DNA from 3 places in the Phyllobacterium sp. GQ127 genome. Region 2 is predicted to be linked to each of the others. Evidence: riboswitches for the same ligand, from Rfam matches in the RefSeq annotation. Region 2 holds a riboswitch; each other region holds the start of a gene.
What was found. A riboswitch is a leader RNA that binds a small molecule or an ion and turns the genes downstream of it on or off. The one in region 2 is predicted to bind cobalamin.
Positions count from the first base shown of each region.

Region 1: it holds a riboswitch for cobalamin, as region 2 does, so the genes downstream of both, bluB (5,6-dimethylbenzimidazole synthase) here and nrdH (glutaredoxin-like protein NrdH) in region 2, are expected to answer to the same signal.
Region 3: it holds a riboswitch for cobalamin, as region 2 does, so the genes downstream of both, AC6CHM_RS11450 (ABC transporter ATP-binding protein) here and nrdH (glutaredoxin-like protein NrdH) in region 2, are expected to answer to the same signal.

Region 1 covers NZ_JCAXDZ010000001.1:1,253,512-1,264,241, forward strand. The annotation lists gene AC6CHM_RS06410 (class I SAM-dependent methyltransferase) at 1-355, shown strand, start outside; gene AC6CHM_RS06415 (glycoside hydrolase family 25 protein) at 464-1,282, shown strand; gene AC6CHM_RS06420 (lytic murein transglycosylase) at 1,397-2,608, shown strand; gene AC6CHM_RS06425 (alanine racemase) at 2,603-3,838, opposite strand; gene AC6CHM_RS06430 (DMT family transporter) at 4,018-4,914, shown strand; gene metF (methylenetetrahydrofolate reductase [NAD(P)H]) at 5,408-6,334, opposite strand; gene AC6CHM_RS06440 (ArsR/SmtB family transcription factor) at 6,334-7,341, opposite strand; gene AC6CHM_RS06445 (DUF2293 domain-containing protein) at 7,470-7,787, shown strand; gene bluB (5,6-dimethylbenzimidazole synthase) at 7,720-8,463, opposite strand; cobalamin riboswitch at 8,510-8,702, opposite strand; gene AC6CHM_RS06455 (MOSC domain-containing protein) at 8,729-9,337, opposite strand; gene ettA (energy-dependent translational throttle protein EttA) at 9,437-10,730, opposite strand, start outside.
Region 2 covers NZ_JCAXDZ010000004.1:106,125-116,854, reverse strand. The annotation lists gene AC6CHM_RS16170 (SURF1 family protein) at 1-626, opposite strand, end outside; gene cyoD (cytochrome o ubiquinol oxidase subunit IV) at 623-1,000, opposite strand; gene cyoC (cytochrome o ubiquinol oxidase subunit III) at 997-1,626, opposite strand; gene cyoB (cytochrome o ubiquinol oxidase subunit I) at 1,623-3,632, opposite strand; gene cyoA (ubiquinol oxidase subunit II) at 3,649-4,800, opposite strand; gene AC6CHM_RS16145 (MFS transporter) at 4,987-6,318, shown strand; cobalamin riboswitch at 6,428-6,649, shown strand; gene nrdH (glutaredoxin-like protein NrdH) at 6,894-7,115, shown strand; gene nrdI (class Ib ribonucleoside-diphosphate reductase assembly flavoprotein NrdI) at 7,130-7,546, shown strand; gene nrdE (class 1b ribonucleoside-diphosphate reductase subunit alpha) at 7,516-9,669, shown strand; gene nrdF (class 1b ribonucleoside-diphosphate reductase subunit beta) at 9,685-10,674, shown strand.
Region 3 covers NZ_JCAXDZ010000002.1:636,738-647,467, reverse strand. The annotation lists gene AC6CHM_RS11455 (transglutaminase family protein) at 1-1,318, opposite strand, end outside; cobalamin riboswitch at 1,861-2,074, shown strand; gene AC6CHM_RS11450 (ABC transporter ATP-binding protein) at 2,345-3,151, shown strand; gene AC6CHM_RS11445 (ABC transporter substrate-binding protein) at 3,151-4,098, shown strand; gene AC6CHM_RS11440 (FecCD family ABC transporter permease) at 4,099-5,112, shown strand; gene cysQ (3'(2'),5'-bisphosphate nucleotidase CysQ) at 5,244-6,062, opposite strand; gene cysN (sulfate adenylyltransferase subunit CysN) at 6,075-8,024, opposite strand; gene cysD (sulfate adenylyltransferase subunit CysD) at 8,024-8,929, opposite strand; gene AC6CHM_RS11420 (glycosyltransferase family 32 protein) at 9,278-10,075, shown strand; partial or broken gene AC6CHM_RS11415 (helix-turn-helix domain-containing protein) at 10,113-10,238, opposite strand; tRNA gene AC6CHM_RS11410 (tRNA-Gln) at 10,330-10,404, opposite strand; gene AC6CHM_RS11405 (MraY family glycosyltransferase) at 10,571-10,730, shown strand, end outside.

The DNA.
Region 1 (10,730 bases), on a different contig from region 2:
AGACGCAGCCGACTTTAATCCCCAAGCTCTTTTCGCGCGTCGGCATTTTGACCGAATTTTTATCTCCTACGCCGTTTCAATGATCCCGCAATGGCAGTTGGTAATGCATGAAGCGGTCAGCCACCTTGCTCCGCACGGCTCTCTTCATATTGTTGACTTCGGTGATCTGGCCGATCTGCCGTCCGTTTCCCGCAAAGCACTCTATAAGTGGCTGGACTGGTATCATGTCACGCCGCGCAATGATCTGTTCGATATTGCCGAATCCATTGCATTGAAAAACAATGCCACAGTGCAGAAACAACGGCTTTATCGCGGATTTGCCTGGATAACGACTATACGCCGGAACGGTATGTAATTTCGATCCCACGTGGGTCAGCGCGACCGCTCATGATCTGTTAAGCATAATAGTGCATCTGTAAGATCGCACCAATGCCGAACAATGATCTAGCCGCGGAAATTTTATATGAAACGTCTTGCAGCCGCTTTGATGACACTCGTTTTAACCGGCTGTACGACCGTCGATTATAATTTTGAGGACGCCAGGAAACCCTCCGCGACACGCCAGATGGATGCGCCCTCCGGCAATGTCAAGGCACCGCGCTACGGTGATAGCGATCCACATGAATGGACCGGAAAAACACCTTGGCATTATCCGATACACGGCACGGACGTTTCCAAATATCAATCCACCATAAACTGGCAGACTGCACGCTCGAGCCGCATCTCTTTTGCCTTTATCAAGGCCACGGAAGGTGGTGACCGGGTCGATGACCGCTTTGCAGAAAATTGGGCAGCAGCAAGAGCTGCAGGTGTTCCGCGTGGTGCTTACCATTTTTACTATTTCTGCCGCTCTGCCGCCGATCAGGCCCGTTGGTTCATCCGCAATGTGCCGAATGACCCGGGTGCCCTGCCGCCAGTACTGGATATGGAATGGAACGCCGCATCACCCACCTGCAAGCTGAGACCGAATGCAGCAATTGTTCGCAGCGAGATGCGCACCTTCATTGACATCGTACAGCGTCACTACGGCAAGCGCCCCATCATTTATACCACTGTCGATTTCTTTGATGACAATGATTTGCGCCAACTCGCCGATTATCCTTTCTGGCTTCGCTCGGTTGCGGGGCATCCTGATGAGAAATATGGACCGCATCCTTGGACCTTCTGGCAATATACCGGAACGGGTTCCATCCCCGGCATACGCGGAGATGCCGATATCAATGTTTTTGCCGGCAGCGAAAGCGCATGGAAACAGTGGCTGGCGCGCAACAAGGTTCGATAAAGCTTTGAGTCGAACAGTTCTCTCTATTCTGTGACTTCACCTGACGACGGTTATCGTGCATTAGCAGGGAAAGTGTGCGTGCCTTGGCGCGCCCGTCATCAACGAGATTTCCCAATGAATAAAATATCGATCGCCATCGCCGCAAGTCTGCTTACCATTTCCAGTGCTCAAGCTCTGGATCAGGTTGCACCAGCTCAACCTGTTGTCGCCAAACCCGCCTGTGGAGGCGAACTTGAACCCTGGTTCAATGGCTTGATCGCCGAAGCAAAGGCAGCGGGTGTCAGCGATAAAGGCATCAGCGAGCTTTTCAAGGCTTCGATGGACGACAAGGTTTTGGAACGCGACCGTGCGCAGGGCGTTTTCAGCCAGACATTTTTGACGTTTTCATCTCGCATGGTTGCTGATTACCGCCTGAAGCAGGGCGCAGCCAATCTGAAGAAATATGCCGATACTTTTGCCAAAGCCGAGGCCGAATATGGTGTCCCCGGTCCTGTGATTTCGGCCTTTTGGGGCCTCGAGACGGATTTTGGTGCCGTCCAGGGCGATTTCGATACGCTGAATGCCCTTCTGACGCTATCCTTCGACTGCCGTAGGCCTGAACTTTTCCGCCCGCAATTGATTGCACTGCTCAAGCTATTTGACAGCGGCGTTGTTGATGCAAAGACGACCGGTGCGTGGGCTGGCGAAATTGGCCAAATGCAGATGTTGCCGACCGATTATCTTGAGCGTGGCGTTGATGGCGACGGTGATGGCAAGGTTGACCTGAAAGGCTCCGCACCCGATGCGATCATGACCGCCGCCCGTGTTATGCGCGATCTTGGCTGGCGCAAAGGCGAGCCATGGCTCGAAGAGGTCAAACTCACCAAAGAACTCCCATGGGAGAACGCCATCCGCACCAATCGTCTGCCACACTCCAAATGGGCTGAATGGGGTGTAACCGGCCTAAAGGGGCCGCTTGGCCCGGATGATGGCGACGCATCGCTATTATTGCCGATGGGCCGAAAGGGTCCAGCTTTCCTTTCCTATTCAAACTTCGATATCTTTGTAGAATGGAATAAGTCCATCATCTACGCGACCACGGCCGCTTATTTCGCTACGCGGCTGGCAGGGGCAGGCCCGTTGGAGCAGACAACGCCCGAACAGGGACTCAACCCTGAACAGATGAAAGAACTGCAGAACAAGCTGGCAGCGCGCGGCCACGATATGGGCCCGAAAATTGATGGCGTGTTCGGCATTCTTACCCGCGACGCCGTCCGCGAGGAACAAATGCGGCTAGGCCTGCCAGCCGATTCCTGGCCAACACCGGAACTTCTGAACAAGCTATAGGTCTTGTGAGGCGTATTCCATCGTCTCCAGCGAAGCAAACCCTTCCGGCCGTCCGCCCGCCTCAAACGGTGTTTCCACCTCGACAAATGTATCGGGGTAGAAACCGTTAAACCGGGTACGCAACGACAGAGAATAGGCACCGATATTGCCAATCTCGATCCAGTCGCCGGTATCCACGGTTTCCGGCAGCCAGAATGGGCGGGACAAAATATCAACGGAATCGCAAGTTGCCCCGCAAACACGGAAAGGCACAATCGTTTCAGGATTGCCATTGCGATGTTTCTTGGCAGGGTCTGGGATAAACCGGGCTGGCAAAGTGATTTTTCCAGTCCAGGAATCCGAAAGCGATGCCCAGATACCATCATTGATGTAAAGCCGTCTGCCTTTGCGCAGAAGCACTCGAACAATCAGCGAAAAGGCCCGCGCAACAATAACCCGTCCGGGTTCGGCAACCAGCGGCAAATCTCCAAAACCATATTCATTGATATCGCCGCGCAAACGCGACATTAATTGCCCGAGCGAGGGCATTTCGACCTGTTTGCGCTTGGGATCATGACCATACTCGGCCGGGAAACCACCGCCCACATCAAGCCCTGCCAATGTCACTCCTGCGCGATTTCTGACCCAATCGGCAGCGCGCAATGCGCGTTCGTAGGTATCGGGATCTTCAATCTGACTGCCAACATGGAAGCAAAGGCCGACTTTGTAGCCAATTTTTTCTGAACGCTGCAGCAATTCCACGGCATGGGCCGGAGCAGCACCGAATTTCTTTGAAAGCTCGTATGCTGCATGTCCCTTTGTCTGCAACCGAATGTAGAGAGTTATGCTGCCCGGATCGATATCCAAAGCCCGCACAATGCGGGTCACCTTGGCGATCTCATCTTCATGGTCTACGGCAAGGATGCGGATACCATAGGTTTCAAGAGCCAGACGGATGTCCGATTGCGCTTTGATCGGATGCATGTAGAGCATATGCGCATTGGGTGCCACTTTTCGAACAGCTGCGAACTCCCCCGGCGAGGCCACGTCAAATGTATTGATGCCGTTACGGGCGAGTGTTTCCAGCACCAGATTTTCACCATTGGTTTTAACCGCATAAGCGGTCTCGCCAGGAAACATCTTCATGAAGTTATGAGCGTCCTCGATGAGGACCTGAGGCCTGAAGCAATAAACCGGTTGATCCGGGCGCAATTCAAGCGCTGCATCACGGGCGGTGGCGAATCGTTGCATCTGTGTGTCTTGCGTCATTCCAGACTCTTAGCAAGGGAAAGTGACGGATGAAAGTCGCGACTTGTTGCAAGAATCGGGTGGCGACTCGCCATAAAATGGCTAAGGATTTGCAATCTGCTTACCATGAAAGGGTAATTGCCGTGTCCGTAGCTGATGCCAAAGTGCCGCCGACCCTTTCCATGTCCGGATTTGTCTGGCTGCAATTGCTGTTGTTAGGTGCTATTTGGGGTGGATCATTCTTCTTCGCGCGCATCGCTGTACAAGTCGTTCCACCCCTCACGCTGGTGTTGTTTCGCGTTGTCATAGCAGCCCTGGCGCTGCATATTTATCTTGGAAGCCGCGGTGTTAATTTCTGGGACTATCGTCGCCACGCGCTCGGTTTTGCCGGACTCGGCCTGTTGAACAATGTCATTCCCTTTTCTTTGCTTTTCATCGGGCAAACAGCGCTAGGTGCTGGTCTTGCCTCTATCTTCAATGCAACGACCCCTATCTGGACGGTCATATTGGCGACCATACTGACCGCCGACGAAAAGGTTACGGCAGCCAAGCTTGCCGGCATTTTCATGGGTATCGTGGGTATTGTGGTCATGATCGGGCCTGGAATTTTGACTGGCCTTGGCGGGCCGCTATGGGCCGAGCTTGCTGTCATAACCGCAACTATATCCTACGCCTTCGCGAGCATCCTGGCCAAACGCTTTAAAGGCATCCCGCCAACAGTAACGGCAACCGGACAGATGACAGCATCCACTCTTATCATGATCCCTGTCGTACTCCTCCATGACGGCATGCCGCATTTGGATGGGATTAGCCTGGGCGTCTGGTCCGCCATTCTCGGATTGGGGCTGCTATCGACAGCTTTCGCCTATATCCTGTTCTTTTCAATCGTGAAAGCTTCGGGAGCAACCAATGCCTCCCTCGTCACCCTGATTGTTCCGGTCAGCGCCGTTTTACTTGGAACAATTTTTCTTAGCGAGAAACTGGCGGTGCAAGACATTGCCGGAATGGCCCTCATCGCTTTGGGTCTGCTGATCATTGATGGCCGTATTCTAGCGCTTTCCAGAAAGCCGAATAGATAGAATTGTCATAAAATTTCTGTAGTTAGCCCGAAACTCCAAGGCTTAATCCTGTTCGAAATGTGGCAAAGCAACACGCTAACGAGAACTGCGATAATTTTATTGCACTGCAAAATTTTACCGCCAGCAAAGAATTTTTTCGATTTTTTCGACATTTTCAAACGTTTAAATACGTTTAGTTTCAAAAACTTATCGTTGCTGTAGAAAAAATTTCTACACTCTTTGTCATCGTTCGGTAATATTTGGGCTTTTTCTGTGGCGAATTTGCGCTATGTTATGGGGGTTAACTGCAGGAGACAAGCGATGGGACTAACTCGATCGATGAATGTCCTTATGATCTGTGCAGCGTTCGCATTTATTGGTGCAATGGTCGTAGGACTGATACCTTGAATTGAAATATGAGCGCTACGGATATGGTCTCTGACCGTTAAGTGAGTGAAACAAAAGAAACGGCCCGGTTATAGCAACCGGGCCGTTTCACTTTTACAAGCTGTTATCAAGCTGCCGCACCGGCCAGATTGGATTGGAGTGCTACAGCTTCCGGACGAATACCGATGAGATGACAGATCGCAAAGGCGAGATCAGCCCTGTTCATCGTGTAAAAATGGAAATCCTGCACGCCACGTTCGACCAGATCAAGAACCTGTTCCGCTGCGACGGCTGAAGCTACCAGAGCATGAGTCTGCTCGTCATTCTGCAATCCATCAAACCGCTCTGCCAACCATGTAGGTATGTGAGTACCAGCTTTGGAGCAGAAATTGGTAACCTGGGTGAAATTATGGATTGGAAGTATGCCAGGCAAAATCGGAATATAGATTCCGGCACGACGCACCTTTTCAACATAGCGCTCATATTGGTCGTTCTCGAAGAAGAACTGCGTGATGGCACGCGTCGCGCCATTATCGACCTTGCGCTTCAACATATCGATGTCGGTAGCAAAATCCGGGCTCTCGGGATGCTTTTCGGGATATGCAGACACCGAAATATCGAAGTCAGCGAAAGCTTTCAATCCAGCGACAAGTTCGGCACCGTTTTCATACCCACCCGGTGTCGGTTTGTAATGAGCACCTACGCCGCTTGCCGGATCGCCGCGCAAGGCGACAAAGCGATTGACACCCATGGCGGCAAATTCGCGGATTACCGTGTCCACCTCTTCCTTCGTGGCATCAACACAGGTTAAATGTGCCGCTGCATTCACATCGGTTTCGGTTAAGATGCGCTTGATCGTGCGGGCTGTGCGTTCACGAGTTGAGCCACCTGCCCCATATGTCACAGAGACAAATTCGGGATTAAGCGGAGCCAGACGCGTTACAGTCTCCCAGAGACGCTCTTCCATCACCTCGGTCTTTGGCGGGAAGAACTCGAATGAAACCTTGATATTGCTACCAAGATCGGCACGGCGGGATTGGCGGAAAAAACTCATTAGACACTCTCCGTAACGCGGGAGGTTGAAACAGGATCGGCAATTAGCAAGCGTGGGTCGCGTGCCAGCCACAATTTAACAGTCAGTTTGTCTTTATCTTTTGGTTGTAATTCCATGCTCTGTTCCAGCGTCAGTCCGGCTTCCGTCAGCCAGTCTTTAATCTGTCCATCATGAAAACCGAGGCGCAAATGGGCATGTCTGTCGCGTAGAAATTCAAGTTCGTGTGGAGCAAAATCGACGATCAACATTCGGCCGGAAGGACGCAAGGCACGTGCAGCTTCACGAATGGCCTCGGCCGGATTATCAAGGAAGTGCAAGACCTGATGGATTGTCACCAGATCGAAAGACTCTCTGTCTACCGGCAAGGAATAGACGTCACCTTGACGGACTTGCGCGTTGGCAATGCCGGACTTCTCAAGATTTGACCGGGCAATCGTCAACATGTCGCGATTGATATCGATACCGACACCGCGCAAGTAGAGCGGAGCAAAGAGCTCAAGCAGGCGCCCGGTACCCGTACCGACGTCGAGCATCGCTTGAAACGGTCTTGCACCTATGATCTTGGTAAGGGCCTCTTCCACAGCGCCGTCTGGAACATGCAACGAGCGGATAGCATCCCAGCTTGAAGCATTCGCGCTAAAATAGGCAGCCGCACGTTCACGGCGCTGAAGCTTCACAGAGGAAAGACGTTCAAGGTCACGCTCCAGCAGGGGATCAGAACAATCCAGGCGATCTAGCAGGGAACGGGCAATATCTCCCACAATCAATGATTCCGCCAAACGGAAATAGGCCCAGGAGCCTTCCTGATAGCGGTTGATAAGACTTGCCTCAAAGAGCAATTTCAGATGTCGTGACACTCGCGGCTGAGATTGTCCTAAAATGGATGTGAGGTCGGAAACAGTTAGATCACCACGCGACAACAAAGCAAGAATGCGTAGCCGACTAGGCTCAGCTGCCGCTTTCAACGTATCAACCATCAGGTCGAGATTAAGATTGTGCCTGTCCATAACCAATCCTCAAAAGACATAAAGATATGTTTATGTCATGAGGCGACGATTGGCAAGAGGTTTTTGCCATTGACGACAATTTCTGCCGCGTCTGAAATAGGCGCCAGAATCAAATTAGAAAGACATCAATGAGTGCAGGAACGAACCGTCAGCGTTCAATCAACAAAGCGCTGACCTTGCTTTTACCCGCCGTTCCCTATTCCGATTCGGAACCAATACGCGCGGCCGCAGGTGCGCCCCACATGAAGACCTTGCCGCCGCCGATTGCCGTATGGTTGGCCGCTATTGCCCATGTGCGGCATCAACATACAGACTATGATGCGCTGCGCGACGAAGGCTATGACAAAGAGTCCGCTCGTTTCTTCGTGCTTGATGCGATTAATCGCAAACTGACGGAATGGCGGGCAACACGTCTTCTGGATCCGGATGAGGAAGATCTGAGCTGAGCTGGCCCCAGCCTTCTTCAAAAATAAGGTCCTGTAATTGGATTCTTTTGCGCCAGCCCTTTTTTTCCAGCTCCGGTGCATCAAAAAGCTCGTCGACATAGCCCAGGCATAGATAGGCAACAATCTCAACGTGATCCGGAATACCTAATATTTGGCGCATGTCATTGTCGTGATAGATGCTCACCCAGCCAACGCCAATACCTTCAGCACGGGCAGCAAGCCACAAATTTTGGACTGCACAAACGGTGCTATAGACATCCATCTGGCGGTTGTGGGTGCGACCGAGCACGACCGTTCCACCGCGTGTCCGGTCGCAGGTGATGCATAAATTGACCGGCGCTTTAAGGATGCCTTCCAATTTGAGAGAGGCATACAGCGCCCGGCGTTCATCTTGAAACAGGGCCTTGGCTTCCTCGTTGGCTTTGGCGAAAGCGCGGTGCACTTGCCTCTTGCGGGCCATATCGCGAATTGTGATGAAGTTCCAAGGCTGCATGAAGCCTACAGATGGAGCATGGTGCGCCGCATCGAGCAATCGCATCAAAACATCATAGGCGATCGGTTTTGACAAAAACTGATCGCGGACGTCTCGCCGGGTATAAATCGCCTTATAAACGGCCGCACGCTCATCGTCAGTAAAATCACCCGCTGGAACCGGACTATCAAAAGCTTCGTGCATTGTTTGCTCCTAACAACGCTTGAGGCCCTCGCCGCCGTCCGCGCAGCTTGGGCTATGGGGTCCGGCCGGTCTTCTGACTTGGGTTCAGCTGAACCGTGCGCCTTCCTGTGGCCTCTCGGCCACCGTGGCATAATGCACGGTCATTCCCCTTACAGCGCTGGGCACGTGCCGGATTTTCACCGGCTTCCCGATTCTCCGCAATCGTCTAAATTGCTGGCACCGGACCTGTTTTCTATTCGCCATGAAAAGGCACTTGGCGCAAGCCTTAGACCCTGTAAATCCACTGTTCGGGAATACGAATATCAACTTTTTCACCGGCGCGTATGATCCCGGGCTTTTCAACCCAAGCGACGATACCCCGCGAGCGCTTGGACACGCGTACAAAATCCAATGCAGTGGTGGTTTCGTCAGGAGTACCCGCATGCGAAGCAATAGAACGACCAGCAATCTTGCAGGGCGCATTCTGTCCATCGACTTTCAACGTCACGCCACCTTCAAAAAACATCAGCGATCTGGGTGGTAGCATCGAAAGGGATGGAATACCGGAAATCACCATGTTTCCACCGATCCATTCAGCTTTCAGCTGAGGCAAGCCCATGCCTGCTGCGATCTCGTCAAGCTCGTCGGCACTTAGAATGGAAAGGTGGCGTTCGTTGCGCATCTCGGTGCCACGCGGATACCAAGGCTCACGTCCGCCAGAGCGACGCGTCTGACCCGCGTGAAAGTCACCGACAATACCGTCAAAAGTCAGTTCCAGTGAATCTGTTGGAGAAGTGACAAAATCCCTGTCGAGTGCCTCAAATAGCCCGATCACACGACCACTGACCTTACGCGAAGGGACTATTTCGTCACGATTAACGAACAGGTCAGTCATCATTTGCTCCAAAGAGTTCCCTGCTTTAGAAAAGCGGCAAATTATCTGGCGATTACACCAGCAAAGACAACGGGGAACCTTGCGGTTCCCCACCTATACTTAGCGTGTCAGAGGCTTGTAGCTTGGACGCTTTGGATTGACGCTATCGGGACCGAGACGACGAATCTTGTCGTTTTCATAATCTTCGAAATTGCCTTCAAACCATTCGACATGGCTATCGCCTTCGAAAGCCAGGATATGCGTCGCGAGACGGTCAAGGAACATGCGATCATGGCTGATGATCACGGCGCAACCTGCATATTTTTCCAAGGCATCTTCAAGTGCTGCCAAGGTTTCCGTGTCCAGATCATTTGTCGGTTCGTCGAGGAGCAGAACATTGCCACCGGACTGAAGCATCTTGGCCAGATGCACGCGGTTACGCTGACCACCAGAAAGATTTCCAACTTTCTGCTGCTGGTCGGTACCCTTGAAGTTGAATGCTGAAACATAAGCGCGGGAGTTCATCTCATGCTTGCCAAGCTTGATGATGTCAGTCCCGCCGGAAATTTCTTCCCAGACATTCTTGTCGGCTTTCAGGTGATCGCGACTCTGATCGACATATCCGAGGTTAACAGTCTCGCCGACGCGAATAGTGCCGGAATCCGGCTTTTCCTGACCGGTGATCATCTTGAACAGAGTGGTTTTACCCGCACCGTTCGGACCAATAATGCCAACAATACCGCCGGGTGGCAGTTTGAAAGTCAGGTTTTCGATCAGCACACGATCACCGAAAGACTTGGTGAGATTTTCGGCTTCGATAACCACCTGACCCAGCCGTTCACCCGCCGGTATCAGAATCTGGGCATCGCCGGGGCGCTGGTCGTTAGCGGCGTCAACGAGCGCATCATAGGCCTTGATACGCGCCTTCGATTTTGCCTGACGTGCTTTCGGGCTGGCGGAAATCCACTCGCGTTCGCGCTCGAGAGCTTTCTGACGGGAGTCATCTTCACGGCCTTCCTGCAGCATGCGCTTGGACTTGGCACCAAGATAGGCAGAGTAATTGCCTTCATAAGCAATGCCGCGCCCACGGTCGAGTTCGAGAATCCAGCCGGTCACATTGTCTAGGAAGTAGCGATCATGCGTAATCAGAAGCACGGAGCCCTTATATTCGCGCAGATGTTTTTCAAGCCAGGCGGTCGTTTCAGCGTCCAAATGGTTGGTCGGTTCGTCGAGCAGAAGAAGATCAGGCTGCGACAGCAGCAAGCGGCACAAAGCAACACGGCGGCGCTCACCACCGGAAAGATTGGTTACTTCGCTGTCGCCGGGTGGGCAACGAAGTGCTTCCATCGCCATCTCAACTTGCGATTCAAGGTCCCAGAGGTTTTGAGAATCGATGACATCCTGTAACTTGGCG
Region 2 (10,730 bases):
AAATATGGAGCAACAGGGCCAATATTGTGAGCTGCTGCCATAGCCATGACATCACGCGAATACCAACGGTCTCCGACCGGGTCATTGTTGCGCAGAAATCCGCCCTTGGGCTCCGTTAAGCGCAACAGTCCGGTTATGGTGATTGGCGGCAGATGGTCCGCCCGCCATTCATCACGGGCTTTATCCGTTGGAACGAAGCCACGATTGATGAAAACGGTAAATCCATCTGTACTTTGAAAAGGGCTCAGCACCCAAAATCCGCTGCCGCGCGCTGTTACCGCCTGTACAAGCGCAGCCGGCTTGTCGAGAAATTTTCCGCTGGTCGTGACGTGGCGATATGCAAAATCCTTGGCATTGATCCCGGCCCATATATCGGGGCCGGGGGCCGCCGTAGCCGGAGCATTCACTCTTTGCTCAACCTGGTTGATCAGATCAAGCTTCCAGACACGGCGTTGCAGTTGCCAGATACCAAGGCTGGTAAGCACGATGATGCAGAAAAGGACAAGGCCGCCGATCAATGCCAGTTTGATTGAGGGCAGGCGCCTATCGTCTTCGCGCGAATTGTCTGTCTCCCCGACCCGCTCGCCGCTTGCGGCAAGCCCGCACGCGGTCAGGGCTTTTTTCATGGTATCTGTCTCATATCCATGCTGGGCATCATGTTCGTATCCAGATGATACATAACCCAAAGCGAACCGGTGAGCGTGATAATGACCAGCACAAGCGTGAAGATGAGTGCCATCATTGTCCATCCATTCTCGGAGCGGACATTCATATGAAGGAAGAAAATCATGTGAACGACAATCTGCACCACGGCGAATGCCATAATGACGAGGCCGGTGCTTTGCTTGGAATCCAACGCACCGCTCATGACAAGCCAGAAGGGTACGGCAGTCAGGATCACGGATAAGCCAAACCCGATCAAATAAGATTTGAGCGAGCCGTGAGAATGGGCTTCATATTGATTGTGGCTGTCGTGGTGGGCCTTTGCCTTTGTGCTCATCGTAGCATTCCCATCAGGTAAACGAACGTAAAGACGCCAATCCAGATGACATCAAGAAAGTGCCAGAACATGCTGAGACACATCAGGCGGCGCATGTTCGCTTGGATCAGCCCATAGCGGGCAACCTGTACCATCAAGGTAACAAGCCAAATCAAGCCAATGGTGACGTGAAGCCCATGCGTTCCGACCAATGTGAAAAAGGAAGAGAGAAAGGCGCTGCGCTGGGGCGTGGCACCTTCATGAATCATATGGGCAAATTCGTAAAGTTCGATGCAAAGGAATGCCGCACCAAACAGACCCGTAAGGGCGAGCCACGCTTGTGTGGAACCCACCCGGCCTTTTGCCATGGCGAGCATGGCGAAACCATAAGTAATCGATGAAAAGAGCAGCATCGACGTATTGACCGCGACCAGTGGCAAATCAAACAAATCTTTGGGCGCAGGACCGGCGGCATAGTTTCCGCCTAATACGCCGTAGGTCGCAAACAGCACAGCAAAGATGAGACAATCACTCATCAGGTAAATCCAAAAGCCGAACATGGTGCTGCCGCCTTCGGCATGGTCATGTTCCTCAGTCAGATAAAACACAGGATCTTCAGTGGTCACATGCGCGGCTGCTCTGCTCATGATTTCAGCCCTACAGCAAGAAGTTCGGTACGGGCGTTTTCACTCGATACAACCTCATCTGCCGATATGTGGAAATCGCGCTTGTAGTTGAATGTATGCCCAATCGATACCGCCACCAATGCGATAGCCGTTACTGCCGCGAGCCACCAGATGTACCAGATCATCGCAAATCCAAAAACGATGCTAATTCCAGCCAGGATTATTCCGGTGCCCGTATTGCTTGGCATATGGATGGCTCGGAAACCTTTTTCAGGGCGCTTGTAACCGCGTTTTTTCATGTCGTACCAGCTGTCGAGATCGTGAATCACTGGCGTGAAAGCGAAATTATAGGCTGGAGGGGGTGAGGCCGTGGACCATTCCAGGGTGCGACCGTCCCAAGGATCGCCAGTCAAATCGCGCAACGCTTCGCGATTACGAATGCTGACAAAGATTTGGATGAGGAATGACAGAATGCCGATAGCAACGAGAAATGCACCAAAACCGGCGATCATGAACCAGATCTGCAAGGACGGATCTTCGAATGTGCGCAGGCGTCGTGTCACGCCCATTAGGCCCAGTATATAAAGCGGCATGAAGGCGAAGTAAAATCCCACGACCCAGAACCAGAAAGACATCTTGCCCCAAAATGGATCGAGCCTGAAACCAAAAGCTTTCGGGAACCAGTAATAGATACCGGCAAAAAGCCCGAACAGAACACCGCCGATGATCACATTATGGAAATGCGCAACAAGAAACAGGCTGTTGTGCAGCACAAAGTCAGCCGGAGGCACGGCGAGCAGAACGCCTGTCATGCCACCAATGACAAAGGTCAGCATAAAGGCGATCGTCCACATCATGGGCAGTTCAAATCGAATCCGCCCGCGATACATCGTAAAGAGCCAGTTGAATATTTTCGCCCCGGTTGGGATCGAAATGATCATCGTGGTGATGCCGAAGAACGAATTCACGCTCGCACCCGAACCCATGGTGAAGAAGTGATGAAGCCAGACCAGATAGGCAAGAATGGTAATAACGATGGTGGCATAAACCATCGAGGTATAGCCAAACAGACGTTTGCTGGCGAAGGTCGATGTCACTTCGGAGAATATGCCGAAAGCGGGCAGAATGAGAATATAGACTTCCGGATGACCCCAAATCCAGATGAGGTTGACATACATCATCGGATTGCCGCCAAAGTCGTTGGTGAAGAAGTTCGTGCCGACATAGCGATCGAGAGTGAGCAAAGCCAGCACTGCCGTCAGGACAGGGAAGGCGGCCACAATCAGAACGTTGGTGCAAAGAGCGGTCCACGTAAAGATCGGAAGCTTCATCATGGTCATGCCCGGCGCGCGCATCTTGACGATGGTTGCGAGCAGATTGACGCCCGACAGCAGCGTACCTATGCCCGCTATTTGCAGCGCCCATATGTAGTAGTCCATACCGGCGTCCGGACTGTATCCGATACCCGAAAGCGGCGGATAGGCCAGCCAGCCGGTCCTGGCAAACTCGCCCACAAACAGCGACATCATTACAAGTGCCGCGCCAGCGGCAGTCATCCAGAAGCTGAAATTGTTGAGGAATGGAAAAGATACGTCCCGGGCACCGATCTGCAATGGGACAACAAAGTTCATCAAGCCGGTAACAAGAGGCATTGCCACGAAGAAGATCATGATCACGCCATGCGCGGTGAATATCTGATCGAAATGATGGGCGTTGAGATATCCTTCGGACCCATTAAACGCCATTGCCTGTTGCAATCGGATCATGATGGCGTCGGCAAAGCCTCTCAGCAACATGATGATGCCGAGGATCATGTACATTATGCCGATGCGCTTGTGGTCAACTGTTGTGAACCACTCATGCCAAAGATATCCCCAAAGACGGAAATAGGTAAGTGCGCCGACCACGGCGATGCCTCCGAGCGCGACCACGATAAAGGTCACAACAAGGATAGGTTCATGCAGCGGGAAGGATTCCAGCGTGAGCCTACCGAAAACCAGCTTTATAAGTTCGGGATTATCAAACATATCGGGCTCGTTTCGTTCAGCTATTAGACGGTCGGCGCTGTAGACCGAACAGTTGGGTGGACGAGGGGCGGGGAAGGCCCGCACCAATAAACGGAGAGGTATTCAAGGACGGCAGCGTCTGTATATTCATGCTCGCCTGCAGAGCTTCTTCCGTGGTGCAGATGCCAACAACAAATGCAGGATCAGGGCCAAAGACAGCGCCGCCACGCCTTGTGTACTTATCGTATTCCAGTGAACGGGTATTATAGATGCCAGCCATCCCAAGGCCACCCTTGGCATCGATTTCATCCATCTCGCTCATGCACATCTTGCCGCGTTCCACACATCGGTTGAGAACTGCGCTGAACAGTTCCGGATCAACACTTGCATAATGCTGTACCGGTACTTTTTCGCTGGGCTGTTCCAGTTGCAGATAGGTCATCCGATCAAGAGTGGTGCCTTTTGACTTGACGTCGGCAATCCATTTTTCAAAACCCTCATCCGGCAGGCCGTGAAAAGCGAAACGCATACCGGAAAAACCGGCGCCACTGTAATTGGCCGAAAAGCCCTCATATTCGCCGGGGTGATTGATGACGGCGCTCAGCTTCGTCTGCATGCCCGGCATAGTGTATATCTGCCCGGCTAGCGCAGGAATATAAAACGAGTTCATCACCGCCGAGGAGGTCAGCCGGAAAGCGATGGGCCGATCGACGGGAGCGGCCATTTCATTGACGCTGGCGATACCATATTCCGGATAGATAAAGAGCCACTTCCAATCCAGCGCGACCACTTCGACCTGCAATGGCTTGACCGTTTCGGAAACTGCTTTGCCGGGGGAAATGCGTCCAAGCGGACGATAGGGATCGAGCAAATGTGTCGCCATCCAGGTGACCGCGCCAAGGCAGATGATGATCAGCAGCGGCGCCGCCCAGATGATCAATTCCAGCTGGGTGGAGTGATCCCATTCCGGGTCATAAGGCGCATCCGTGTTTGACTGCCGGTATTTCCAGGCAAAGAACACGGTGAGCACCATCACTGGAATGATAATGACAAGCATGAGGACGGTAGAAATAATGATCAGGTCGCGCTGTTGCACGGCGACGTCGCCTGACGGGCTCATGACAACAGCATTGCACGCGCTAAGCAATGCAAGCAGTGGAAGCAGGGCGATGGCAAAAAAACGGTTCAAGAGACTTCCTGTCAATGGAAACAGCGCCTAGTTGCGCCATCACTAGCTGCACCATAGTCAGAGCGACATTGGACAATTTGCCCAATCCTCCCGTAGTGTGTCACAATGATAAAGGATACGCTAGCAGTGACCGCAAACGAGCAGACCTGAACGGTTTCAATATTTGATCGAGGAGCGCACCGGGCAATGAGCGCGAAAACAGGAGCGGCATCTTCGACAACGCTTGAGCAGGACGCAACGCGCCTTCACTCGCGACATGACGACGTTAACGTTGGCGAGATTGCCATCGGCGTGATTATCGGCAGAACGTCCGAATTCTTTGACTTCTTCGTCTATGCTATTGCCTCTGTGCTGGTCTTTCCGAAACTGGTGTTCCCCTATGTTGATGCTCTGACGGGTACGATCTATTCGTTCGGTATTTTTGCGCTGGCCTTTCTTGCGCGGCCGATCGGCACGGTTATCTTCATGCAGATCGATCGCACTTATGGCCGTGGCGTAAAATTGACGATTGCCCTGTTCCTGCTTGGTAGCTCGACCGTTGCGGTGGCGTTCCTACCCGGTTATGCCCAGGTCGGTTGGGCATCTGCAGCGCTTTTGGCACTGTTCCGGATAGGACAGGGGCTTGCGCTGGGCGGTGAGTGGGATGGCCTAGCATCGCTTCTGGCGCTCAATGCACCTAAGCAACGCCGTGGCTGGTATGCGATGATACCGCAACTCGGTGCTCCCTTGGGGCTTATGGTTGCGGCCGGGCTGTTCGCATTTTTCGTTGCCAATCTTTCCGCAGAAGACTTCCTGGGCTGGGGCTGGCGCTATCCGTTTTTCGTTGCTTTCGCTATTAATGTGGTGGCGCTGTTTGCACGGTTGCGAATGGTTGTTACGCCGCAATATGCAAAATTATATGAAAGCAGAGAACTGCAGCCAACGACGGTGGCCAACACATTACAGCATGAAGGTCGCCACGTGGTCATTGGTGCTTTTGCACCGCTTGCGAGTTTTGCGCTCTTTCATATGGTAACGGTATTTCCACTGTCTTGGGTCTTCCTGTTTACGGATCAGGGCCCGGCCCGCTTTCTTTTGATTGAAGCATTCGGAGCGGCTGTGGGCGTCATTACCGTGTTTGCGTCGGGCACGATTGCCGACCGCGTCGGACGCCGGAATCTGCTGGGCGGCACCGCCATAGCCATTGCCGTGTTCAGTGGATTTGCTCCTCAATTGCTTGATGGCGGCGACATCGGCGAACTGATCTTCATGATTCTCGGATTTATTTTGCTTGGTCTGTCCTTCGGCCAGTCATCCGGCTCAGTGGCCTCGCGGTTCTCAAAGAAGTTCCGCTATACCGGCTCGGCATTGACCAGCGATATGGCATGGTTGTTCGGGGCGGGTTTCGCACCGCTGGTCGCGCTGCTGCTATCCAGCCATTTCGGCCTGATAGCTGCGGGCGGCTATCTGCTCTCCGGTGCTGTGTGCACGCTTATAGCCCTCAGCTTGAATCGTCAGACCGACAATCAGGACGTGTAGTCCCTTCCTCACTCATTCCATTTTCGTGCGCAGCGCCAAATTGATTGGCAGCTGTGCATAGTTTCAATTTTGGTTTGATCTAGCTGTTGACGGATTTTTAACATCCACTACTATATATAGTGTTCAAGGTTCTTCCGATTCGTGAGAGTGGGAAGCTAAGACGGGAATACGGTGAGTGGTGCCTTTAGGTACTGTGATGCCGGAGCTGCCCCCGCAACTGTAAGCGGCTAGCACGTGTTCGATACTGTCACTGGGGCTCTAGGCACCGGGAAGGCAAGAATAAGTGCGTTGATCTGCGAGCCAGGAGACCTGCCTTGATCTGATGAGTCCACCGGCGGGGTGCCGGAGCGGTCGCGCCAATGCACGGGGATTTTCCGTGTAAAACGCTTCCCTGCCCCTCCACGAGCGAGCTACAGGGTGAAGTGCATGAGAAACCTATCCAGCGTATTGATTGTGGGCGACCCGCCGTAAATCGGGCGGCACTTGAGTAAGTCATACAGTTCTAAACCAAACTAGCTGGCAGCACTCAGAGCTGCCAGACCATGTTCTCACGACCAAAATCAAATGAGGAAGTCATGAATATTGTCGTTTACAGCAAGCCGGCCTGTGTCCAGTGCACCGCTACGACCCGAGCTCTTGACCGGCAGGGTATGGAGTATGACGTTATTGATATTTCCAACGATCAGGATGCTCTCGAACTTGTTCAAAGTCTTGGCTACCGCCAGGTACCTGTGGTTGTCGCCGGCGAAAAACACTGGGCCGGTTTCCGCCCGGATATGATTAGCACCCTTGCCTGACAGGGATGGGTGTCATGAGTGGGATCGTCTATTTTTCGAGCAGGTCGGAGAATACCCACCGTTTTGTTTCCAAGCTGGTGGGCTTCACCTCACAACGGATACCAATCGGCTCTCGTGAGGAGCTGAAGATCAACGCACCTTATATTTTGATCGTGCCAACATATAGCGGCGATGGCGGCAAGGGTGCCGTTCCAAAACAGGTGATCCGCTTCCTCAACCAGGCGGAAAACCGTTTAAATCTCCGCGGCGTGATTTCCGCGGGTAACAGTAACTTCGGAGCGACCTTCGGGATTGCCGGCGACATCATCTCTGCCAAATGCCAGGTGCCTTACCTTTACAGGTTCGAGCTGATCGGCACGGAGCAGGATGTCGTAAACGTCAAACATGGATTGGAACGATTTTGGACACGCTCACGCTCGAACGACCAGTGAAAGCCAACGAACCAGTGCTGGATTACCACGCGCTGAACGCGATGCTGAACCTTTATGATGAGGAGGGCAAGATCCAGTTCGATCAGGATCGTATGGCGGCGAAGCAGTATTTTCTGCAGCATGTGAACCAGAATACGGTGTTCTTTCACAATTTGCGCGAGAAGCTCGATTACCTGGTAACCGAAGGCTATTATGAGCGCGCGGTGCTTGATCAATATTCCTTCAATTTCATGCGCGATCTGTTTGACCATGCCTATGCGAAGAAATTCAGGTTTCCAACATTTCTTGGCGCATTCAAATATTACACCAGCTACACGCTGAAGACCTTTGACGGAAAACGCTATCTTGAGCGTTACGAGGACCGCATCTGCATGGTGGCGCTGACGCTGGCGCAAGGAAATGAAACCTTGGCGCGGGATATGGTTGACGAGATCATTTCCGGGCGTTTCCAGCCTGCAACTCCCACCTTTCTCAATGCTGGAAAGAAACAGCGCGGCGAGCTGGTGTCCTGCTTTCTGCTCCGAATTGAAGACAATATGGAATCAATCGCGAGGGGTATCAACTCGGCCCTGCAGCTCTCCAAACGCGGGGGCGGCGTTGCATTGTCGCTCACCAATATCCGTGAAGCGGGCGCGCCGATAAAGCAGATTGAAAATCAGTCATCCGGCATCATTCCAGTCATGAAGCTTTTGGAGGATAGTTTTTCCTATGCCAACCAGCTTGGTGCAAGACAGGGGGCAGGTGCGGTCTATCTGAACGCACATCATCCCGACATAATGCGTTTCCTCGATACCAAGCGCGAAAATGCGGATGAGAAAATCCGTATCAAGACGCTGTCGCTCGGCGTTGTCGTACCGGATATTACTTTCGAATTGGCGAAGAACAATGAGGATATGTATCTGTTCTCTCCCTATGACGTAGAGCGGGTCTACGGCGTGGCCTTTACGGAAATTTCGGTGACAGAAAAGTACCGTGAAATGGTCGCAGATTCGCGTATCCGCAAAAAGAAAATCAAGGCTCGCGACTTCTTTCAGGTCTTGGCCGAAATCCAGTTCGAAAGCGGCTATCCCTACATCATGTTCGAGGACACAGTGAACCGCGCCAACCCGATTGCAGGGCGCATCACCATGAGCAATCTGTGCTCGGAAATCCTTCAGGTCAGCGAGGCGAGCGAATACAATGCCGATCTGTCCTATAGCCACATGGGCAAGGATATCTCCTGTAATCTCGGCTCGCTGAATATTGCCGCCGCAATGGATTCAATGGATTTTGGCAAAACCATCGAAACGGCCATCAGGGCGCTGAGCGCCGTCTCGGACATGAGCCATATCTCGTCGGTGCCTTCTATCGAAAAGGGTAATGATGACAGCCATGCCATCGGCCTTGGGCAGATGAATCTGCATGGTTACCTGGCCCGTGAACGCATTTATTACGGCTCTGACGAAGGTATCGATTTCACCAATATCTATTTCTACACCGTGACCTATCACGCCGTTCGCGCATCCAATCGCCTAGCGGTTGAACGCGGCCAAAGCTTCAAGGGCTTCGATAACTCGAAATATGCTTCCGGTGAGTATTTCGACAAGTACACCGAGCTGGAATGGCTGCCAGCAACCGAGCGCGTAAGAGAGTTATTCGAAGCCGCGGGCACTGCAATTCCCACACAGGAAGATTGGCTGGCGCTGAAGCAGGCGGTGATGACCTCCGGCCTTTACAATCAAAACCTGCAGGCTGTGCCGCCCACGGGCTCCATTTCCTACATCAATCACTCAACCTCCTCGATCCATCCGATCGTGTCGAAGATCGAAATCCGCAAGGAGGGCAAGATCGGCCGCGTCTACTACCCGGCCGCGTTTCTGACCAATGATAATCTTGATTACTATCAGGACGCCTATGAGATTGGCCCGGAAAAGATCATCGATACCTATGCTGCAGCAACGCAGCATGTCGATCAGGGCTTGTCGCTGACGCTCTTCTTCCGCGATACCGCGACCACGCGCGATATCAACAAGGCGCAGATCTATGCCTGGAAGAAAGGCATCAAGACAATCTACTATATCCGTCTTCGTCAAATGGCTCTGTCCGGCACGGAAGTGCAGGGCTGCGTATCCTGCACGCTTTGATTTTCCGGGGAAACAATGAACATTCAAATCAAGAATAAAGCTGTAAAGCTTCCGGCAGCCGTTCGCGCCATCAACTGGAACCGCCTTGAGGATGACAAGGACCTTGAGGTCTGGAACAGGCTTACCGGAAATTTCTGGCTGCCGGAGAAGGTGCCGCTATCGAATGATATTCCGTCCTGGGCTGCACTCAAACCCGAGGAACAGCAGCTTACCATTCGCGTGTTCACGGGGCTGACCCTGCTCGATACAATCCAGACCAGCATTGGCGCGCCAAAACTCATGGAAGATTCGATCACTCCCCATGAGGAAGCAATCTATTCCAACATCTCCTTCATGGAGGCCGTGCATGCCCGTTCCTACTCGTCCATTTTCTCCACATTGTGCTCGACACCTGACGTTGATGATGCCTATCGCTGGTCCGAGGAAAATGAGCATTTGCAGAGGAAGTCCGCGCTGATCCTCGAACATTACCGCAATCCCGATCCTCTCAAGCGCAAGATTGCCAGCGTGTTCCTGGAGAGCTTCCTGTTTTATTCCGGCTTCTATCTACCGATGTTCTGGTCGAGCCGCGCCAAGCTGACCAATACTGCCGACATGATCCGCCTCATCATCCGGGATGAAGCTGTGCATGGCTATTACATCGGATATAAGTTTCAACGCGCACTGGAACGTCTTGGTGAGGAGCGCCGTTCGGAAATCAAGGATTTCGCTTTCGATCTTCTGCTTGAACTCTACGACAATGAGGCAAAATACACCGAGACACTCTATGATGGTGTCGGCCTGACCGAGGACGTGAAGAAATTCCTTCATTATAATGCCAATAAAGCACTGATGAACCTCGGCTATGAGGCTCTCTTTCCTGCGGAAGCCTGCAAGGTCAACCCGGCAATTCTTTCAGCGCTATCCCCGAATGCTGATGAAAACCATGACTTTTTTTCGGGTTCCGGCTCTTCCTATGTCATAGGCAAAGCGATCGCCACGGAAGATGAGGACTGGGATTTCTGATCGGTTAGGCTTTTTAGTTAAAGTAGATGATGAGCGACTTAAACTGGAGGATCGTA
Region 3 (10,730 bases), on a different contig from region 2:
CAACGCCCAATTCGCCAGCCATCTCCACCAGCAGTTTGCCGGCATCGTCCGGTTTGACATCCGCCTTGCTGTTTTCCGCGGCGATAAGATCAGGATTGACCCAGATGGGCTGGCCGTCTTTTCGCCAATAGAGTGAGAACGTCCAGCGCGGCAGGCTCTCCCCCGGATACCATTTTCCCTGCCCGTAATGCAGAAATCCGCCCGGCGCGAAACGATCACGCAAGCGCCGGATCAGCTTGTCAGCTTTTTCCCGCTTGGTTGGGCCAACGGCATCGGTGTTCCATTCGCCGGATTCAAAATCGTCAATTGAAACGAATGTCGGCTCGCCGCCCATGGTCAGGCGAACATCCCGTTCCTTGAGCAGCGCATCGACTTTGTTGCCAAGCGCATCGAGCGCGTCCCACGATTCATCGGAAAATGGCTTGGTAATGCGTGGATGCTCCGAGACGCGCGTTACCCGCATGTCAAAACCGAATTCGACATTGGCCGGTTCAGCCATGCCTGAAATCGGTGCAGCATTGCGATAATGAGGTGTTGCGGCCAGCGGGACATGACTTTCGCCAGTCAGCAACCCCGATGTCGGATCAAGGCCAATCCAACCGGCACCCGGCAAGTAGACCTCGCACCAGGCATGTAGATCAGTAAAATCCGTCGTTGTCCCGGCAGGCCCATCCAGCGCCACCAGATCGGGCTTTAACTGGATAAGGTAGCCGGAAACAAAACGCGCCGCCAAGCCAAGATGACGCAAGGTCTGGACGAGAAGCCAGCTGGTATCACGGCACGAACCTGTACGGACATTCAACGTGGTTTCCGGTTCTTGGACACCGGTTTCCATGCGGATAACATAACCAATCTCGCGCTGGATGCGTGCATTAAGGTCCACGACGAAATTGACTGTATTGGTGCTTGAGCGATCAATCGTTGCCAGAAAATCCGACAGAAGCGGCCCAATCGGCTCCGGCTTCATATATAAGGAAAGATCGTCGCGTATATCTTCAGGGTAAGCGAAGGGCCAGATTTCCCCGGCAGGTTCGACGAAGAAATCAAACGGATTATAGACGGTCATATCGGCAATGAGATCGACTTCGATCTTGAGCTCCGTGACGGGCTCAGGAAAGACAAAACGGGCCAGAAAATTACCGTAAGGGTCCTGCTGCAAATTGACGAAATGGTTGGACGGACTGACCTTCAACGAGTGGCTCAGCACTTTGGTTCTCGAGTGCGGAGCTGGTTGAAGGCGGATGATCTGCGGCCCGAGCATGATGGGGCGATCATATTTATAGTGAGTCAGGTGATAGACTGCTGCGTGAATTGCCATGTCGCCCCAAAATTCAATAAAACATCGATGTCGCCAAAGGCTACATGCGAAGCCTAGCCTACTCCATCGGCTTGTTCACGCTTAAAAAACTTATTCTGCCATTTATTTTAGCACGTACTGAATCTGCACCTTAAACGGGCTGGCAAAATGGACGACACAACCAAATCCAAGAGAGGGGTAACATAATTTGCATTAGGCTTGCTGCGTGGTTCGACGGGGCTCACCATGAGGGAGGTTATTATTTGCAGGAAGTTACTTCCTGCAAGGTTATCGACCAATGTGCAATCAAACCACATTCCTCATGGTGAGCCCCGTCGAACCACGCAGAAACTCAATGCCAACAAAGGGTAGCTGCTGATTATCACCCTGGAATTGAAAAAGACCCGGACGAGCTGGACACTCACTATCCGGATCTCCATTCATTAAACCAGAAAACGGGAGGTGGGCGAAAGCCTCCCTCTCACTCCTGAGGGAAACATAGCATTCTTCTATTTTTTCCAAGTGCTATCTCTTTTACCCCATTTCATTTTCACTTCGGTTCAACTACTAATCATCGTGATGGTTTCTCCGGCTAGACAATGCTGGAGATGAAAAGGGAACACGGTGAGGCGTACCCAAAAGGGACCGAAACCGTGGCTGCCCCCGCAACTGTAAGCGGTGAGCGACGCCTGATGATGCCACTGATCGCAAGATCGGGAAGGTAAGGCTTTGCCAAGACCCGTGAGCCAGGAGACCTGCCATCATAATTGAAATTCGAACCGGACGGGGTGTGCCGGGAGCGATGCGATGACCTCTGTCCGCATTAGCGGCACCCGAATGCTTTGAATAGCTTCCGGTTCATCGTCTGCGTTCTCTGTCCTCCCCTTGAAAGTTGGCAGGTATGAACGTTTCGCGCATCGTCACTTCGACCCAGCATCATATTATCTACCCTCTCAAACAATCGGCATTGACGATTGTTATAACATTACGCTATCTCCTACCCATGTCGAAGTCCTCAGAATATTTCCACGGCATGGGAGCGCGCCCGTGAGCCATATACAGCTTGATGCAACAGCCGTGAGCTATAAAACCGGAACCCATATTTTGGTTGATGCTGCGTCGGTCGGCATAAGATGTGGCGCAAGGCTCGCTATTATCGGGCCGAATGGCGCTGGAAAATCCACCTTGCTGCGCATGCTGGCCGGGCTGCTGCCACCGACGTCCGGCGGAATAAGCTTCAACGGCAAAATTATCGGTACAATGTCGCCGCTTGAGCGGGCCCGGCAATTTGCCTTTGTCGGCCAGGCCGATGCCCCCGATCAACAGCTTCTTGTCGAGGATTATGTATCTCTTGGCCGCATTCCCCATCTGGGCGTCTTCACACGCACGGTCGACCGGGAAATCGTCGAAGATTCCATGGAGCGCGCGCGGATCAGCCATTTCCGCCGTCGTGCATTGGGTTCATTGTCAGGCGGCGAACGGCAGCGCATGCAATTGGCGCGCGCCCTCGCCCAGCAACCGGCCATCCTGTTTCTTGATGAACCGACCAATCACCTCGATCCAAAGGCGCGCAGCGAACTGCTCCTGCTCGTTGCCGGACTTAATGTCACGACCATTGCCGTTCTGCATGATTTGCCGCTTGTTGCGCCCTTTGCAACCCATGTAGCAGTCATGCACAGCGCTCAGCTTGTAGCGTCAGGCACGCCCGACGAAACGCTGACCCCGCGCATTGTCAGCGATGTATTTGACCTTGATGTGCTGCGCCTCAGGCACCCATCCCGCCAGCGCGACCTTATGGTGTTTGAAGCACCCGAACCGATCCATGACGCCCATTCTCATTCACGGAGCATTTGATGAAAAAATCCCTTTTTGCCCTCGCATTTACTCTTCTGTCTGCGCCTGCCTTTGCTTTCCCTGTAACCGTCGATAGTTGCGGCAAACCTTTGACCTTCGACGCCGCTCCCAAACGTGTCGTCGTCAACGATATCAACATGAGCGAAATGGCTTTCGCGCTTGGCCTGCAATCTTCAATGGTTGGCGTGACCGGAATCACCGGCTGGTACAAGCTCGATGATGCCTTCATCAAGCAGCAGGGTTCCATTCCGGAACTTGCACCAAAAAATCCGACACTCGAGAATATTATCGCCGTGCAGCCTGATTTCTTCTTTGCCGGATGGAATTACGGCATGCGCATCGGCGGCGAAGTTACCCCCGATACACTTGCGCCCTATGGAATCAAAACCCTCGAACTGACCGAGAGCTGCGTCCATCTCGATAAAAACCGCCCTGCCGCTTCCATGGAACTTCTCTATGGCGACATCGAAAAGCTGGGCAAAATTTTCGACAAGGAAGCAGAAGCTGAGAAACTGATTTCCGGCTGGAAGACCCAATTGGCACAGATCAAAAAGAAGGTCGGCACCAACAGCGGTAACCGCGTGTTCCTTTATGATTCCGGTGAAGACAAACCATTCACCGCTGGAAAGTTCGCCATCCCTTCAGCGATGATCAGCGAAGCTGGCGGCGTCAACATCATGGATGACCTGGAATCCAGCTGGGCCACCACCTCTTGGGAAACTGTTGCATCACGCAATCCGCAGTTTCTCGTACTCCTCGATTATCAGGATGATGTTGGATATAAGAAGCTTCTCGATTTCCTGAAGAGCCATCCGGCCATGAAGGAAACCGATGCAGTAAAGAATGAGCGCTTTGTCGCCCTTCGTTATGCGGAACTTACGCCGGGTCCTGCGAATATCGAAGCCATCGAAAAGATTGCCAAGGCAATGCATCCGGAAGCATTCTGAGTGCATTTTCCGGCGGGAACAAAACTGACTTTAGCGGCAAGCACGGTGCTGGTCATCGTGCTTGGGCTCCTTTCCATTGCCTATGGCTCAACATTTATCGCGCTTGGCGACGTGTTGAATGCCTTGGCGCATTTTGCAGGGCTCAGCGATCTGGCCACGACTGTGCCCATAGAAAGAATTATTGTCGACCTGCGTTTGCCCCGCGCCATCCTCGGCCTGTGCGTCGGTGCTGGCCTTGGCATCATTGGCGCAATGTTGCAGACCGTTACCCGCAACGATCTCGCCGACCCCTTCCTGTTTGGTCTTTCCTCGGGGGCTGCTGCTGGCGCGGTATCGGTTATAAGTCTTTTCGGCGATCGCTTCGGCGTATGGACCCTGCCCATTGCTGCGTTCAGCGGTGGCATGCTCGCAGCTATTATCGTTCTGCTGCTGGTGCGCCGCGTACAAGGTCAAGGTCCCGAGCGCATGATCCTTGCTGGCCTTGCCGTATCCTTCATCTTCACGGCGCTTGCCAATTATATGGTGTTTTCCGGCGATCAACGCGCCGCCCATTCGGTATTGTTCTGGACGCTTGGAGGACTGGGAATTGCGCGTTGGGATAATCTGCCGCTGGCATTGATTGGCCTCGCCTCGATCCTCGTCTTCGCGCTTTATAACCACCGCAATCTTGATGCGTTTTTGGCGGGCGAAAACACCGCGGAAAGCCTCGGCGTCAGGGTCAATCGAACTCGGAATATCGTGTTTATTGTTTGTGCCTTTTCAACCGCGATCTTTGTTTCAGTATCGGGCGTTATCGGCTTTGTCGGGTTGATGATTCCCCATATTGCGCGGCGTTTTTCCGGCCAGCTCCATGCCGGACTGATTGTAACTTGCGCGCTTTTCGGAAGCATACTGCTCCTTTCAAGCGACCTCGTCGCAAGACTGCTGCTCGCGCCGCAGGAATTGCCGATTGGCGTCGTCACCAGCTCCATCGGTGCGTTCTTCGTCGTCACCTTGCTGCTGCGCAAAGGATGAGATGATAATTTACTGCAGACCAAAGCCAAATGGCATTTGTTAAGGCATATGCCTGTGCGAGAGGCACTATTCTCGTGACAAACAATCTAAAGGATTTCAGCCGGGTTCCAGGTCTTAAAGCTGAAAACTGGCTATAGTCTGCCCCGAGCGACGAATCCGGGATTGGCAAAATCAGCATCATCCGCCTGATTGCGGCGACCATAGCTCAGCAACTTGCCATCCAGCGTCAGCGTCGTTCCACCAGCGGCGCGAAGCACTGCATCCCCGGCAGCCGTATCCCATTCCATCGTCCGGCTCAGGCGTGGATAAATATCCGCCTCGCCCCGTGCCAACAGGCCGAATTTGATCGACGATCCAACAGAAACACATTCTTCAATATCAAAATCTTCCAGATGCGCATCGGTTTCCGGCGTACGATGAGAGCGGCTGGCAACGGCGATCATCTGCTGCGGTGCCTTGCGGCAGGAAATTTGCCGTGCCGAAACAATGCTGCCCTCATGATCCAGCGTTATTTCCCTCGCGCCATCCGGGCCACCTGTAAACAGCCAGCCACGAACCGGAGCATAGACAACGCCCAAGACCGGAATACCATATTCGATAAGAGCAATATTGACTGTGAAGTCGCCATTGCGATTAACAAACTCGCGCGTTCCGTCCAGCGGATCGACGAGATAAAACCGGTCGCCGAGATCCCCCGGCACATGTCCGCCGGAAATTTCCTCTTCCGCAACAATGGGTATATGCGGCGTTGCCCGGCGCAATGCTTCCAGGATAATTGCTTCAGCCGCATGATCCGCAGCAGTGACTGGCGACTTATCGTCCTTAAGCGCGACGTCGCAACCTTCTTCGTAGATGCGCAGGATTTCGAGGCCGGCTGCAATCGCGGTTTTCTCGAATATGGATAGCAACGATGCGTAGTCGATCGTTGTAGGTACTGGATTTACTGTCACGTTCAGCCCTGCCTAGATCGACCACGAACTATGATCGAAATTGAAGATGATTCCGCGATCAGTGAGCAGCTTTTCCACTTCCGAGGCAAGCTCTTCGGTTGTCCGTCCCACGGTTTTCAGATGAAGCTCCGGATTCTCCGGCACTTCATAAGGCGAATCCACACCGGTGAAATTCTTGATTTCACCGCGCAGGGCCTTCGCATAAAGACCCTTTGGATCTCGCCGCGCGCATTCCTCAAACGGCGTATCAACGTAAACTTCCATGAACTCGCCATCGCCAAGCAATTCGCGGACCATGCGCCGCTCGGCGACAAATGGCGAGATGAACGAGACCAGCACAATCAAACCCGCATCAACCATCAGCTTGGCAACTTCACCAACGCGGCGGATATTCTCCACGCGATCTTCTTCGGTAAATCCGAGGTCACGGTTAAGACCGTGGCGGACATTGTCACCGTCAAGAATATAGGTGTGCTTGCCAAGTGCAGCCAGACGCTTTTCGACAAGGTTGGCGACTGTCGATTTTCCAGAGCCCGACAGGCCGGTAAACCAGACGACCGCAGGTTTTTGATCCTTCTGGTTTGCGCGCGATGCCTTGTCGACATCAAGTGCCTGCCAATGGACATTGGAGGCGCGGCGCAGGGCAAAATCGATCATACCCGCACCGACCGTCGCATTGGTCAGCCGGTCTATCAGAATAAAGGAACCGGTCGAGCGGTTGGATTTATATCCATCGAAAGCAATCGCCTCCTGCGTCGAAATATTGACGACACCAACCTCGTTCAGATCAAGCGATTTGGCCGCTTCCTGCGCGAAACTATTGATATCGACTCGATATTTCAGATCAGTGATGGTTGCCGTTACCTGATCGGTCTCGGTACGCAAAATGTAAGAGCGTCCGGGGATCAATGGCGCTTCGGAAAACCAGACGAGATGCGCGGCAAACTGATCGGCCACTTCGGGGCGATTATCCGGCGAGACCAGCATATTGCCACGGGAAACCTCGACCTCGTCCTCCAGCACAATGGTGACGGCCTGCCCTTCTCCCGCTTGGTCAAGGTCGCCGTCCCACGTCGCAATTCGTTTCACGCGCGAAACTTTGCCGGATTTGGCCACCACAATCTCATCACCCGGCGAGACTGTGCCGGAAGCTATGGTGCCTGAAAATCCGCGAAAATCGAGGTTGGGGCGATTGACGAACTGAACAGGAAAACGGAACGGACGTGTTGCATCGGCATCATCCAGAGCCACATTTTCCAGATGTTGCAGAAGCGACGGGCCTTCATACCAGCCCAAATTTTCCGATGGGCCGATTACATTATCGCCAAAGCGAGCGGATAGCGGAATTGCCTGTATGGTTTTGAATCCGAGTTCGCTTGCAAACTCCTGATATTGTTTGACAATCGTCTCGAATACGTCCTGCGAATAATCAACCAGATCGATCTTGTTGACCGCAAGCACGATGTTGCGGATACCAAGCAGGGACGCGATGAAACTATGCCGCCTTGTTTGACGCAAAATCCCTTGCCGCGCATCGACAAGCACAATAGCCAGGTCTGCCGTGGAGGCGCCTGTTGCCATATTGCGCGTATATTGTTCATGGCCGGGCGTATCTGCAACGATGAACTTACGCTTTGGCGTCGAGAAGAAGCGATAGGCAACGTCGATTGTGATGCCCTGCTCGCGCTCGGCCTCAAGCCCATCGACAAGGAGAGCAAAGTCGATATCTTCGCCATTGGTGCCATGTTTGCGGCTGTCATTTTGCAGCGCTGCAAGCTGGTCCTCGAAGATCAGCTTGGTGTCGTATAAAAGCCGGCCGATGAGCGTTGACTTGCCGTCATCGACAGAGCCGCAGGTCAGGAACCGCAACAGCGACTTCTTTTCCTGCTCTGCCATGTAAGCGCTGATTTCCTCAGCTGCGGATTGTGCAACCGAAGTTTCGATATGGGCCAGCTTACTCATCAGAAATAGCCCTCACGCTTTTTCTTTTCCATCGAACCGGCCTCGTCCCGGTCAATCATGCGCCCTTGGCGCTCTGACGTCCGCGAGATCAGCATTTCGCTGACAATTTCGGGAAGCGTTGCCGCTTCGGATTCAACTGCGCCCGTCAGCGGGTAACAGCCAAGCGTGCGAAAGCGCACCCTTTTCTCCTGCAATACCTCGCCCGGCAAGAGCTGCATGCGCTCATCATCGCGCATGATCAGCATTCCGTCACGCTCGACAACGGGGCGCTTGGCGGCAAAATACAGCGGAACAATCGGGATATTCTCCTGCATGATATATTGCCAGACATCCAGTTCGGTCCAGTTGGAGATAGGAAACACACGGATCGACTCGCCTTTGGCAACGCGCGTATTGTAAATTTTCCACATTTCAGGACGCTGGTTTTTCGGGTCCCAGGAATGCTGTGCATTGCGAAATGAGAAAATACGCTCCTTGGCGCGGGCCTTTTCCTCGTCGCGCCGTGCACCGCCAAAGGCTGCGTCAAATCCGTATTTATCGAGAGCCTGACGCAGGGCGACGGTCTTCATGATATGGGTATGCGTGTTTGATCCATGCACGAAAGGACTGATGCCCTGCTCAATGCCTTCCTGATTGCTGTGAACGCGCAGATCAAATCCGAGACGATCAGCCTCTGAATCACGAAACGCGATCATCTCCTTGAATTTCCACGTACTATCCACATGGAGAAACGGAAAGGGCGGCTTGGCGGGATAAAAGGCCTTCATCGCCAGATGCAGCATAACGGATGAATCTTTGCCGATGGAGTACATCATCACCGGATTGGCAAATGTAGCGGCAACCTCACGAAAAATATGGATCGCTTCGGCTTCAAGACGCTGCAAATGCGTCAAATTCTTGGTCATGAAAGTCATTACCCACTCATGTCGCCAGGCATCATACCTGTAACAAATATCGCCTGATCCCAAACGCAGTTCAACACGTTTGGTCAGCGACCGCAAACATAGTGTAGCGCCCTGCCTTAGGGAAAGGATAGTTTCTCAGGCCAACCCAAATCCGCGCCAATTTGTTGCCTCGATCCGTTGATTATCAGAACATATTTCCACTCTTCCAATTGCGCGCCGTCAGCATGTTTTAAAACAACCCATCCCTAGAAAATAAATCCTTTGGGAATCGATCTGCAATTGCAGAGCGCGTAATTGACGAATGCAGCGCCCCGCCCTAGATGAGCAGATGATAAAGGGGCCGTTCGCATGGATATTTGCACATTCTGGTATGGGCCGCGATTGCGCGAAGTCGATCGTGTCTGCCTCGCTTCGATGGCCATGACCGGTCAACGGGTCAAACTCTATGCTTTCGAAGAGATCGAGAACCTGCCAAAATCCATCGAGTTGCACGATGCTTCCGAGATATTGAGCAAGGACTATTTTTTCCGGCTTGATCCCGACTTTCCCGATATCCCCAAATATACGCGTGTCATAGGCCAGTTCAGCGATCTGTTTCGCGTCACCTTGATGAAAAAACAGCAAGGCCTGTGGCTCGACACCGATATCTATCTGACCAAACAATTCCACCCCTCGCCCGATCGTCCTTATCTGGCCCGCGAAAACTTCACCCGCCTAGGTGTTTCGGCCATGTATCTGCCGCCGGACAATCCGGTTATCAGGGAATTCGACGCCTATCTGGAAAGCACGCGGATCGTGCCGCCTTGGCTGGGTTTTCGCCGCCGTGTCCTGCGCCCGGCATGGTTTCGGCTAACCGGCCAAAAGGTTTCGCCAGCAATGGTGGGCATTACTGTTTTCGCCAATGACGGCATTTCCCGGCTGGCTAAGCGCTATGGGTTTTTCAAAGATGGCGCCCCAAAAGAAAACTTCTATTATTGGACGGGACGGGATGCGCTACGCATTTACGATCCGGCCTTTGGCCTGGAACCGTTGAAGCATCCTGATTTCATTGGCTTCCATATCCACAAGAAGGGCCCATCAAACGAACCACCGCTCGAAGGCAGTTTCTATCATTGGGCGGTTGAGCGCGTGCAGCATCTTTTGTGAATATTGTTCTGGAGCTCAGGAGCCAATTTGCTCCCCCTCAGCTTAAAACTTGCAGGCAATGCTTTTGCACCACCGCCAGCAGTTTCAGGGCCATGCCGCTGGGCCGCTTCGCACCGCTTTCCCACTTTTGGATGGTTGATTCGCTGGTATTCAGATAGCTGGCGACCTCAAATACATAAAATATGCGTGCGCTAAAATCTGATCTCGAACTGGAGATCAATCAAAAGGTGCTGCTGAAATTCACAATTATGGTTTGGCTGGGGCGGGAGGGTTCGAACCTCCGAATGACGGTATCAAAAACCGTTGCCTTACCACTTGGCGACGCCCCAACATGTCTGCATCGGATGCGAAATCCTCATGCGACAGCGCGGCTTATAACCGTTGGTTTCAGCTTGTGCAACGTGAATGATCGGCCAGTTTGTCTCATCCCACAATTGTTTCGGCATTATTTTCATGACAAGGGTGCTGTATTGCACATATGACCGGGGATCAGCATTGACCATTATCATAATTCCATTTTTATCCGTCGCCATAGCGAGCGCAATTCTGCTCTGGGCTGCCATGCGGATGCTGCCGTCAAATTTTCTGGGCGCAACAATTACTGATCGATCGAATCACACCCAACCGGCGCGCCAGCTCGGCGGTCTTGCCCTTG